Regions from separate parts of the Cytobacillus sp. GQ23 genome, predicted to be linked through region 2. Evidence: riboswitches for the same ligand, from Rfam matches in the RefSeq annotation. Region 2 holds a riboswitch; each other region holds the start of a gene.
The links. A riboswitch is a leader RNA that binds a small molecule or an ion and turns the genes downstream of it on or off. The one in region 2 is predicted to bind S-adenosylmethionine.

Region 1: it holds a riboswitch for S-adenosylmethionine, as region 2 does, so the genes downstream of both, AC6CHU_RS22945 (methionine ABC transporter ATP-binding protein) here and AC6CHU_RS25375 (homoserine dehydrogenase) in region 2, are expected to answer to the same signal.
Region 3: it holds a riboswitch for S-adenosylmethionine, as region 2 does, so the genes downstream of both, AC6CHU_RS19815 (methionine ABC transporter ATP-binding protein) here and AC6CHU_RS25375 (homoserine dehydrogenase) in region 2, are expected to answer to the same signal.

Annotation. Positions count from the first base shown of each region.
Region 1 is NZ_JCAXER010000036.1:12,784-17,000, forward strand. It holds gene AC6CHU_RS22935 (MetQ/NlpA family ABC transporter substrate-binding protein) at 1-818, opposite strand, end outside; gene AC6CHU_RS22940 (methionine ABC transporter permease) at 831-1,499, opposite strand; gene AC6CHU_RS22945 (methionine ABC transporter ATP-binding protein) at 1,492-2,517, opposite strand; SAM riboswitch class I at 2,670-2,774, opposite strand; gene AC6CHU_RS22950 (O-acetylhomoserine aminocarboxypropyltransferase/cysteine synthase family protein) at 2,915-4,217, opposite strand, start outside.
Region 2 is NZ_JCAXER010000051.1:8,116-12,332, reverse strand. It holds gene yhbH (sporulation protein YhbH) at 1-336, shown strand, start outside; gene AC6CHU_RS25385 (general stress protein) at 395-1,003, opposite strand; gene AC6CHU_RS25380 (NUDIX hydrolase) at 1,218-1,853, shown strand; SAM riboswitch class I at 1,933-2,034, shown strand; gene AC6CHU_RS25375 (homoserine dehydrogenase) at 2,143-3,360, shown strand; gene AC6CHU_RS25370 (hypothetical protein) at 3,421-3,615, opposite strand; gene AC6CHU_RS25365 (CBO0543 family protein) at 3,755-4,217, opposite strand, start outside.
Region 3 is NZ_JCAXER010000026.1:18,430-22,646, forward strand. It holds gene AC6CHU_RS19805 (MetQ/NlpA family ABC transporter substrate-binding protein) at 1-796, opposite strand, end outside; gene AC6CHU_RS19810 (methionine ABC transporter permease) at 820-1,485, opposite strand; gene AC6CHU_RS19815 (methionine ABC transporter ATP-binding protein) at 1,475-2,488, opposite strand; SAM riboswitch class I at 2,569-2,673, opposite strand; gene AC6CHU_RS19820 (CsbD family protein) at 2,866-3,057, shown strand; gene AC6CHU_RS19825 (C40 family peptidase) at 3,104-4,090, opposite strand.

The DNA.
Region 1 (4,217 bases), on a different contig from region 2:
CCTTCATATTGTTCAAGAATGAAATCCTGGATCTCCTTTGAACGAAGCACCTCTACAAGAGCTTTAATTCCTTCTTTCTCTTCATCACCTGTACGGACTGCAATTACATTTACATATGGTGAATCTTTGTCCTCAATAGCAATTGAATCTTTAAGAGGATTTAATCCTGCATCAATTGCATAGTTGGAGTTAATCAGAACTGCATCCCCTTCTCCATTATTGTAGATCTGAGGAAGAAGTGATGCTTCATATTCAGTATCAAACTCTAATTTTTTCGGATTGTCTTTTATATCTTCCAGTGTTGCTTCCGTTTTTTCAACATCTTCATTTAAAGTGATAAGTCCCTCAGCTTCCAGCATGGAAAGAATGCGGCCATGGTCTGCAACTGAGTTGCTCATGATGATTGTAGCACCCTCAGGAAGCTCCTCAAGATTCTTATATTTCTGGGAGTATACACCGATTGGCTCAATATGAATTCCGCCTGCATTTGTAAAATCATAGCCATGCTCAGCTTTCTGCGACTCAAGATAAGGAATATGCTGGAAGTAGTTTGCGTCAAGCTCTTTAGACTCAAGAGCCTGATTTGGCAATACATAATCCTGGAATGTTACAACATCAAGTTCAAAGCCTTTTTCTTCAAGTAATGGCTTTGCTTCTTCAAGAATTTCCGCGTGAGGCACATTGGATGCTCCCACCGTAATCTTTTTGCTATCTTTATCTCCGCCTTCTCCGGCACTGCCGTCTTTTTCTGAAGTGCCGCAAGCTGCAAGTACAAGGGCAACTGCCAGTGCAAGAGCAAGTGATAACCACTTTTTCATGTAAATCTCTCCTTATCGTTTGTCTAATTTTGTTGTAATAATATCTCCAATAAATTGGATGATAAATACGATGATTAAAATAATTACGGTCGCCATAAGCGTCACATCACTTCGGCTCCGCTGAAAACCTTCAAGGTATGCCAGATTCCCAAGTCCACCAGCGCCGATAACACCAGCCATAGCTGTGTAGCCAACCAGTGCGATAGCTGTTACAGTAATTCCCGAAACAAGGGCCGGCATTGATTCCGGAAGCAGCACCTTCCAGATGATCGTGCTTGTTTTTGCGCCCATTGACTTGGCTGCTTCAATTACCCCTTTATCTATCTCCCTCAAGCCGATTTCCACCATTCGGGCATAGAACGGAGCAGCACCAATAATTAATGCAGGCAATGCTGCATCCTCCCCAATCATTGTTCCCAATAGAAACTTCGTAAATGGAATTAATAAAACAATCAGGATGATAAATGGAATTGAACGGAATATATTGACGAACGCAGAGATAACTTTATTAATTGGCGCATTTTCCCAAATATTCCCCCTAGCTGTCAAAAAGAGCAGCAGCCCCAGCACCGCTCCCAAAATAAAGGTTGCGATAACAGAAATAGCAGTCATATAGAGGGTTTCCACAGTAGCCTCCCACATGGAATCCCATTTTACATTTGGAAACCATTCATTAAGCATTGGAAATCACCTCCACGCCTACCTGCTGGGAATGGATATATTCAATTGCTTTTGCAACTTCCTCTGCTTCTCCATCAACATGGATGAATAAGGTACCATAAGAACCATTCTGCGTCTGGGAAATCTTCCCTTGAAGAATATTTACAGTTACCTGGAAATGACGGATCAGGTTAGTAATCAATGGCTGTTCAGCTGATTCGCCGACAAATCCTAATTGAACTACTTTTCCTTGTGGATACAAATCTACAAGATGATCAATCGTTTCCTTCGTTTCTTCAGGCTCTGTCACCTGCTGAACAAACCGCTTTGTTATTTCTGCTTTTGGATTCTTAAAGACATCTAATACAGGTCCGATTTCAACAATTCGGCCGCCTTCCATAACAGCAACCCGATGGCAGATTTTACGGATCACGTGCATTTCATGTGTAATCAGAACAATGGTTAAGCCCAGGCGTTCATTGATGTCAACAAGCAGCTCCAAGATGGAATCTGTTGTTTGAGGATCAAGTGCAGATGTGGCCTCATCACAAAGCAGCACTTTTGGGTTGTTAGCAAGGGCTCTGGCAATTCCGACCCTTTGCTTTTGACCGCCGCTAAGCTGAGATGGGTAGGCTTCTTCCCTTCCTTCCAGACCAACTAGTTTAATGAGCTCGTCTACTCTTTTGAGCCTTTCCTGCCGGGAAACACCAGCGATTTCTAGCGGAAATGCAATATTTTCTCTTACTGTTCTCGACCATAACAGGTTGAAATGCTGGAAGATCATGCTTATTTCCTGACGTGCTTTTCTTAGGTTGCTTCCCTTTATCTTTGAAACCTCATTGCCGGCTACTGTTACGCTGCCATGGGTAGGAAGCTCCAGCCCATTCAGCATACGGATTAATGTACTTTTACCAGCACCGCTATATCCGATAACACCGAATATCTCTCCTTCTTTTACCTCCAGGTTTACATCATCCACAGCTTTTACCTGGCTGTTTTTTGAAGAGAATATCTTCTGAACATCTGTTATAGAAATCAATGTGATAGTCACCTCTTTTATCGAAAGATACAGATAATAATTAATTGGCTGCTTCTATTTACCTATTTTTTACTCACAATAGACTTTCATGCGCAAATGCAAAAATGCCTTCCTGCACATGAGCAGAAAGGCATAAATAAATTTAGTCCTTCCTCTCATCTATCAAAGCTATGCTTTGAGTGAATTGGCACCATTTCAACTAAATTGACGGTTGCCGGGCTTCATAGGGCACTTCCCTCCACCTCTCTTGATAAGAGCGTTACGTTCTATATTCAATTAATACTTTAAATTATTTAAGCAGTTTTTTAATTACGTTTGCTATCGTATCATAGGCGATAAAAAGGTGTCAACGATGAAATTTCAAACTTTCGGAAAAAAGCGAATGGTAAATTATCCTTTACGCTTTTGCGGCCAACGATGTAAGACCCGCAGCTGTTTCAATGGCCTGTTCCAGATCTTCAATCAAATCCTCCGCATTCTCAATTCCGATCGAAATCCGAATTAGATCTTCCGGTACACCGGCAGCCTTTAAACCTTCCTCATCCAGCTGCTGATGAGTGGTGCTTGCAGGGTGGATAATCAGGCTCTTTGCGTCCCCGACATTGGCCACATGTGCCCAAAGCTTCAGGCTATTGATCAGCTTGGCTCCAGCCTCTCTTCCGCCAGCGATTCCAAATACAGCCACTGCTCCGGCTCCTTTTGGCAAGTATTTATCTGCCAATTTTTTGTCCGGGTGGCTTTCATGGCCTGGATAAAGCACCCAATTAACAGCTGGATGCGCCTCCAGATATTCCACTACCTTTTTGGCATTGGCAACATGCTCCTTCATTCTTACATGAAGAGTTTCAAGGCCCAGTGTGAATTGGAATGCACTTTGTGCACTCATTGCAGGCCCTAAATCTCTCAACAGCTGTACTCGGGCTTTGATAATATAAGCCGCTTCACCAATTGCTTCACTATAAACAATATCATGATAGCTCGGATCCGGTTTTGTAAATCCCGGAAACTTAGGGGAATTCCAGTCGAAATTTCCGCCGTCAACAATTATACCGCCCATTGTAGTTCCATTGCCGAGCAGCCATTTTGTCGCAGAGTGTATTACAATGTCAGCCCCATGCTCAATTGGCCTGCAAAGATAAGGAGTAGCAAAAGTGTTATCGACAATTAGCGGCACACCATTTTCGTGTGCAATTGCGGCAACTTTTTCAATATCAAGGATCTTCAGGCTCGGGTTTCCAATCGTCTCGGCGAAGACAGCCTTTGTTTTATCTGTTATTGCACTGCGGAAATTTTCCGGATCCTTTGGATCGACGAGTCTCACCTTTATTCCGTACTTAGGAAGTGTGACTGCAAACAAATTATATGTACCTCCATATAAATTTGAGGCAGCAACAATTTCATCACCTGCTTCAGCAATATTTAAAATAGCCAGTGTTATGGCAGATTGGCCGCTTGCAAGAGCCAGCGCACCCACTCCTCCTTCAAGAAGGGCTACCCTTTCCTCAAATACACTGACAGTGGGGTTATGTATCCTGCTATAAATATATCCCTGCTCTTTCAGAGCAAAGAGGTCTGCAGCGTGATCTGTATCCTTGAATTGATAAGCATTGTTCTGATAAATCGGAACTGCCCTCGCACCGGTTACAGGGTCAGGCTTGAGTCCGCCATGCACTCCAATGGTTTCAAAACGGTAGTTTTGC
Region 2 (4,217 bases):
ATTTGTTCATCTGCCTACCGAAAAGCGCTTGAATTGATTGATGCTAAGTATGACCCGCGCAAATACAATATTTACCCTTTCCACTTCTCAGACGGTGATAACCTAACCTCTGATAATGCACGCTGTGTCAAGCTGGTGGAAGAACTGATGAAGGTCTCCAATATGTTTGGATACGGTGAGGTCAACCAGTATAACCGCCACTCGACCCTGATGTCCGCCTATAAAAATATTAAGAATGAAGATTTCCGATATTATATTCTTAAGCAAAAAGCAGATGTATTCCATGCGATGAAGAGCTTCTTTAAAAGGGAAGAGGATAACAAGAAATATGCGTAAGAGAGGGGAAACCTCTCTTTTTGTTTCAGCAAAAAGCCCCCTTTTCAGGGGGGTTATGCTATTTAAGCCTTTCCTTGGCAAGCTGCTCATCTCTATTTAATTCTGAGCTGATTTTTATCGCTGAATTAGTTGAAGTCTGAACACGATTATGATTCTCATTGACACAGCATGTACCTGCGGATTTATCTGCAAGTGTCTTGATATCCGATTCATGGACAGCCTCCCGGGCTGAAGCACTCTCCAAATATCCTTCAGAGTTTTCAGCATTGATCCTCTGATTGTCCTGAGGGGACCCAGGATATTGCCCATAATAGTCAGCGATTAAAACATATTTTCCATCAAAAACCATGCTTGCGTACTGATCCAGATCATGTTCATCAAACCGTGTACCATCTTTTTTATCAGGATCAATTCCGGAACTTGTGTCCGGGTCTTCCCCCATGAAAAGAGCTTTAACTGAATCAAGAAAACGCTGATTGCCCAGTTCCTGAGATCCGACTATTCGCAAGTTTACTCCGTAATTGTCTGCAAAGGCTTCAAGGTTTGCTCCATCCTTTGAGACGATCACAAGATTTTCCTTCTGATACCCATTTGACCCTGCGCCTTCAATGGCCTCTTTAAGCTCTTGCTGTGTATCGTATCCGCCTATTAATATATTCTTCTGCATATTTTTCACTCCCATTGTCATTTGATATTTTTTTATTTTCCCTGAATTGCAGGCGGGGAAACCTTCTTTTACTTTTGAAGGGCAGGGACCATTAATACAGCAGATGGGCCTTAATCTTTATATGGGACAAGCCGTATATATTAATAAAACGCAAAGAATACAGTATGATAAGGATATAAAAACTGAAATGTATTGCTGCTGGAGGTGGGCAGAAATGGAGATTGAGAAACTGGCTAAAAGGCTGAGGAACAGAACCCCCATCATTTTAGGGAGTGAGCGATATTCGAAATTCGCTATTTTGCTTCCGCTGGTTGAGATCAATAATGAGGTTCATGTCCTTTTTGAAGTGCGTTCATTAAAAATGAGAAGGCAGCCTGGGGAGGTATGTTTCCCCGGGGGAAGAATAGATCCGGAAGATAGGGATGAAGAGCATACGGCCATCCGTGAAACCTCTGAGGAACTCGGTGTGGATGAAGACAGCATCACAGATGTTTCCCCGCTTGATTACATGATTTCTTTTGGCCAGATTATTTACCCTTATGCAGGCATAATCCAAAACCCGGAGCAGATTGTGCCGAACCCTGATGAAGTAGAAGAGATCTTTACTGTCCCTCTTTCATTTTTAAAAAACGTAAAGCCGGAAACATATCACGTGAATTTTAAAGTAGAGCCGGAAGAAAATTTTCCTTTTGACTTGATTGCCGGAGGAGAAAATTACAATTGGCAGACAAGAAGAGCAGAAGAAGTATTTTATTATTTTCAGGATAAGGTCATCTGGGGGCTTACAGCCAGGATTCTTAAGCACTTTCTTGAAATCATAACGGATACCAGGGAAAGTGAAAGCGTTTGAAGAAAATAATTTATCAAAAAAAAGGTTGACGCAGTCCTTAAAAATGTTTATCATTCATATAAATTGAATACTTAGAAACTTCTTATCAAGAGAGGCGGAGGGACTGACCCTATGAAGCCTCGGCAACCAGCATTTATGCACGGTGCCAAATTCAGAGGAATACATTTTCCGAAGATAAGAAGGCGGAATGAACGGATAGTAAATTCAAACCCCTTCTTGTCTGTAATGGACGGAAGGGGTTTTTTGTTTTACGGCAGGCACGATAAATTGTATCCAGGGGGAATGAGAGATGTCAGTGATAACGATTGGGCTATTGGGGTTTGGAACAGTTGGAAAAGGAGTATATGAAACGATCAGCAAACATCAGGGAAGGCTACAGGCGGTATTAGGGAAAGAAGTGAAGGTCGCAGCCATCCTTGTTAAAAATGTGAATAAGCATACTTTGCCTGATGATGAGGTGCTTTTAACAGATGACTTTCAAGATATCATTGAGCTTCCAAAGCTTGATGTCGTAATTGATGCCATTGTTGGCAGGGAACCGGGCTATACATATTTACGCCAGGCAATATCGAGAGGATGCCATGTCATTACAGCCAATAAGGAAATGTTTGCATTTCATGGAAGTGAGCTTTCGAGGCTTGCAAAAGAAAAGAATGTATCACTGGGATTTGAAGCAACTGTCGGCGGCGGAATTCCCATCATTCAGACCATCAAACAGCTGCTGAATGCCAACCGGATAGAACGAATTGAAGGAATATTAAATGGCACATCCAATTTCATTTTGACAAGTATGAGGGAGGAGAATTTATCATTTGAAGAAGCACTGAGAATAGCTCAGGAAAAAGGTTATGCAGAAGCCGATCCCAAAAATGATATCGAAGGATATGACGCCTTTTACAAAGCAGTTGTTCTAAGCGAGCTGGTATTTGGGAAAGCGCCGGCACAGGAATACTCTGTCAGAGAAGGTATTACTGATATTACGATTGAGCAAATTACTTTGGCTGATTCGCTGGGCCTGAAGTTCAAGCATGTAGCATCCATTCAGAAGGAAAAAGATTCTATCCGCTGTACAGTAAAGCCGGTCCTGACAGGAGAAGCACATCCTTTGTACAGAGTAGAAGGCGTGCAAAATGCCGTTTCCATCGATGCAGATATTGTCGGAAATATCAGCCTGCAGGGGCCAGGAGCAGGCATGTTCCCAACGGCAAGTGCAATTATTGAAGATTTAATTCATGCAGGAAAAGCCGATTTTCCTTCAGCATTTGAGGAAGCAGTATCGGAAGAGAACGTTGTTGAACAGCAGATCTGGGTTGTATTTGGTAATGCTGAGCAAACAGAGCTGCCAGAGGGAATTGAAATCATCAGCAAAGTGTCAAAAGAGGCTGTGATTGTTAAGGCATCTGCAGAAGCTGTGTCATTATTAGACAGATCTGATTGGAAGGCATATCAAGTGCTTGGAGATTATGCACATGATGCGGTGAAGCATAAGCAGGTTCAGCCGGTCTAAAAAACAGAAGGGGCAGCTTACGAGCTGCCCCTTCTGAAGTATAATTTGAGATGGTGGATACTAAGCCTGCTGTTTATTCAATAATGGATTATTTAATCCTGAATACAGGTCTTTAACATGAACTGTTACTATCTTAGCGCCAATCTGGACATGGACCATATTATCAAAAACGGCTGTTACCAGGCCGTTTAATGAAACATTTGCACCAATATTGAGATCTTTGCCGGGAGATTTAACATTTTTCTTGTTTGCCATCCGTAACACCATCCCATTCCAATTTATTGAAACTTATACATAGAATATTGCCTTTTTATAGTAAAATAAACGCTTTAATCAAAAATGTCCAGTAAAATTGCTTGTTTTTTTATCGACAAATTGTATTGAAATTAGACACTTATCTAAAAACTGTTGATGGTACATCGAACTGTCTCCATAGGAAGATGAAGAAAAGAATGGACAGCCCCCATGCTGCAGCTGGCCGCTTGAAATGCACCCAGAGGATAATAAACATAACAGCATTGAAAAGAATCGACCATTTTAAATTCCATCCATTATCATACTTTATCAATTTTAATTTGATGTCAACAATCTCATTAACCGTATAGAGAAGGACCCAGCCAGAGATATAGAGCAGTTTTTTAATAAGGTTGCCTGCAGGGAATCTATACAAATAGATTAAAATGGTGGCAGGATACTTTACAGCGATAATGGATAAACTGACATGGGTGTTTGTAAGATTCGCTTTCTCATCGATTCCCTGCGGGTCATAAGTCCACATCGGGTAGATATCTGAGAGCAGATATAAATATAAAAAGTCCCCTAATATGAAAAAAAGCATGGTGGGGTAATATATTTTC
Region 3 (4,217 bases), on a different contig from region 2:
CTTCAAACTGTTCATCGATAACCTTTTCGAATTCATCAGATTCAACAGCTGCCTTTAAGTCCTTGGCTAGTTGTTTATCTGTATTTTTCGTGTCAATTACGACTCGATTTCGGTACTTATCTGGCATGTCCTCTAGTTGCAGTGCATCGAGCAAATCCATCTTTGCAGCGAGGGCATAGTTTCCTGGTACGGCTGATAAATCAACACTGTCCACTGCACGCGGCAGCTGGGCAGCTTCAATTGGCTTAAACTGCAGGTTCCTGACATTGTCTTCTACATCTTTTTCAGAAATAGTAAGCGGATCAGCTTCTGCATTTATTGTGATAAGTCCTGCATCCTCAAGGATTAAAAACGCGCGCGCCGCATTCGTTGGATCATTTGGTATGGCAATAGCTGAACCTTCTTTGATTTCCTCGAATGAAGCGAATTTTTTTGAATAAATGCCCATTGGGGCAGTTGGGACGGTAATCACTTCTGACAGCTCAATATTATGTTCTTTTGCAAAAGTCTCCATATAAATTTTATGCTGGAAAAGATTAGCATCCAGGTCTCCTTTTGAAAGGGCAAGGTTAGGCTGGATATAGTCACTAAATTCTACTACATTTACTTTATAGCCTTTATCTTCAAGAATTGGCTTTATTGCTTTGCTGACCATGTCACTGTATGGACCCGAAGTAGCACCAATGCTGATATTTTTCTTATCACCGCTTGCCTCGGAAGATGAGTTCTCACTTCCGCACGCCGCAAGTACAGCAAATGTAAGCATAAGTATGAATGCAAATGTTATCTTTTTCATTTTATTTCCCCCTGATGATATTTTTATCTTTTATCAACTAATCTGGCGATCCGGTCCCCGGCAAATTGGAAAATCTGGACTAGACAAATTAGAATAATAACAGTTGTGAACATGACTGTATTGTCATAACGGTAATAACCAAAGCGTATCGCAAGGTCCCCGACTCCACCGCCGCCGACAATACCTGCCATTGCAGAGTATGCTACAAGACTGATGACCGTAATGGTAATTCCCTGAACAATCCCCGGCTTTGCCTCAGGTACGAGTACATCCTTTACAATCATCCACGGTGTAGCCCCGACTGCTACAGCAGCCTCAATGACACCTTTATCAATCTCTCTTAAAGACTGTTCTACAACCCTCGCAAAAAACGGAATGGCAGCAACTGAGAGTGAAACCGATGCAGCAGTCGGTCCAATGGTCGTTCCGGTAATCAAATTAGCTAATGGCAAAAGAGCAATTAGCAGAATAATGAACGGAATGGAACGGATCATATTGACAATGAAGCCGACAATGTTTTTAAAAACGGTATTTTCCAAAAATAGACCCTTATCAGTTACAAAAAGCAAAACACCTGTTGGCAGACCAACAATGATGGCTACTGCAATAGATATTCCAACCATATAAATGGTCTCTAAAAATGCTTTATTCAGTTCCGGCAGTATAGCTATTAAACTTTCAAGCTGCATCACGAACCACCTCCAAATTCCTTGTCCGGTCTGTAATATATTGAATGGCTCTTTCGACTTCAAGCACAGGACCTGTTATCGCCATAACAAAAATCCCGAGCGGTTTTTCCTGAATGTATTCGATTTTTCCATGAAGGATATTCCCCTTCACTTTAAATTGCTGAAACACCTCAGAAATAACAGACTCCTCTGCAATTCTTCCCTGGAAGTACACCTTAATAATCTTGCCTTCACGTTCCTTTAAAAGCTTCTCAGGCAAGTCAAATTGAAGCACGCTATTAATGAACTTTTTGGTCAGCGCTTCTCTCGGGCTGGCGAACAAATTATAGACCTTACCTTCTTCAATTACTTTTCCATCCTGCATGACAGCCATTCTGTCACATATTTCTTTAACAACTTCCATTTCATGTGTAATTAGTACAATGGTCAGATTTAATTCTTTATTAATTTTTTTCAACAGAGACAAAATGGACTTGGTAGTGCTTGGATCAAGTGCTGATGTAGCCTCATCACACAAAAGAACTGATGGATTGTTTGCCAGTGCACGGGCAATGCCAACACGCTGTTTTTGCCCGCCGCTAAGCTGTGATGGGTAGACATCCCTCTTATCCGTTAATCCGACCATATCAAGCAATTCATGAACTCGTGCTTCTATTTCAGTCTTCGTTTTGTTTGCTGCTTTTAAAGCAAAAGCAATATTTTCGAATACGGTTTTCGAACTAACCAAATGAAAATGCTGAAAAATCATGCCAATTTTTAAACGCGCCTGGCGAAGCTCTTTCTTGCTTAAAGACGTTAAAGATAATCCATCAATAAGGATTTCTCCAGAAGTGGGCTTCTCCAATAAATTTAAACACCGCAGCAAAGAGCTTTTGCCTGCTCCACTGTATCCGACGATGCCAAAAATCTCCCCTTTTTCAATCTTAAGCGATACATGATCAACACCAGTTACTTTACCTTTCTTAGTTTCATAGACTTTTTCAAGTTCTTTAATTTCTATCATGCAGATCCCCCCAGTTTCATTGCCCCTTTTCAAACAAAAAACCTCTTTCCATTCGGGAAAGAGGCATCGTTATGTATCACGACTTATCTTTCAGAATGAAATCATTCTGCAGGAAGTGGCACCGTTCCATTATGGAGGTTGCCGGACGTCATAGGGCCTGATCCCTCAGTCACTCTTGATAAGTAAATTATTTAATTGATAGTAAAAATAATATATCTATAATAATAAATTGTCAATAAGTTTTTAATTTTCCATCATTATAAGAAACACATTCGTTATGGTTTGAGAAATAAAAATGCTTTTTTATTATATCAATTGTTTGGACTTTTTCATTTTGGGTATTTAAGAAGTAAGCAATAACTTAGGAGGGTGCAAATATGAATAGAGAACAAACAAAAGGGAATGCTGACCAATTTAAAGGTGAATTAAAAAAACAATACGGCAAACTGACCAATAACGAATCTAAAGAAGCGGAAGGCAATATGGATAAGTTAAAAGGACAAACCGAGGAAAAATGGGGAGACGCAAAGGAAGCTCTTTCCAAGACTTTTAATGATCGAAGAGATTAAAAAAAAGTACTCAGTGCTTATTAAAGCGCTGAGTACTTTTTTATAACTAAAAAGTGGTTTTTGCCCCTAAGTAACGAGGCTTCCAATAAGAATTATTCATATCGCTTATTTCTACACCCCGTGAAGAACCGGCATGAATGAACTTATAATCGCCAAGATATATTCCAGCATGTGATGGACCTGATTGGTAAGTCTCAAAGAATACCAAATCTCCCACTTTTGGTGAGGCAACATGTTTTGTGGCACTCCAAATGGATGCAACTGTACGAGGAATAGAGATTCCTGCTTTCCCATATACATAGTTCAAATAGCCGCTGCAGTCAAATCCTGCAGGAGTGCTTCCTGCCCATTTATAAGGTGAACCGATGTATTTTTTTGCTTCAGAAATAAGTTCATTTACCTTGGATGTCGATTGAGCAGCTACCTGTGATTCTGCCGGCTTGCTTGCTGCAGCACCTGATACCTTTATCGTTTTGCCGGCATAAATGATGTCTGAAGTAAGATTATTCAAGGCTTTTAACTGTGAAACCGATAGGTTATGGCGAGATGCAATACCTGAAAGAGTATCTCCTCTTTGGATAGTATAAGATCCAGTGCTAGCAGGAAGAGAAGGTACAGCAGTGTTAGCCGAACCTTTCACTTTTAGCTTTTGTCCCGGATAAATCGTGTCACTGCTGATTCTGTTTAAACTCTTAAGGGTACTGACAGAAAGGCCGTGTGTTCTTGCAATTCCCCATAAAGTATCGCCTGATTTCACTGTGTAGCTGACTGTACTGACAGAAGAACCGCCAGCTGCTGCGTCATGGCTGTGCGGTGCCAGCAGAGTCAGAGCTTGTCCTTTATAAATTATTGAGCCTGATAGATTATTCCATGTCTTTAACTCTTCAATTGAAAGATTATTAGAGCGAGAGATTCCCCATAAGGTGTCACCAGACTGAACTATATATTTATTTTCATGTGCACTTGCTTCTCCATTGAACGGTGTAATCAAAAAACCAGCTGTCGCAGCCATTGTAAGTAGTTGTTTCTTCAAGTTGTACACTCCTTAAATTTCTTTGACATCCTAATATTAGTAATATTTCTAGTAAAATCCTATCTGAAAATAATGGACAAATAAGAAAAAATATCAATTTTTTCATGTTATTTCCTTTATTGGTTAA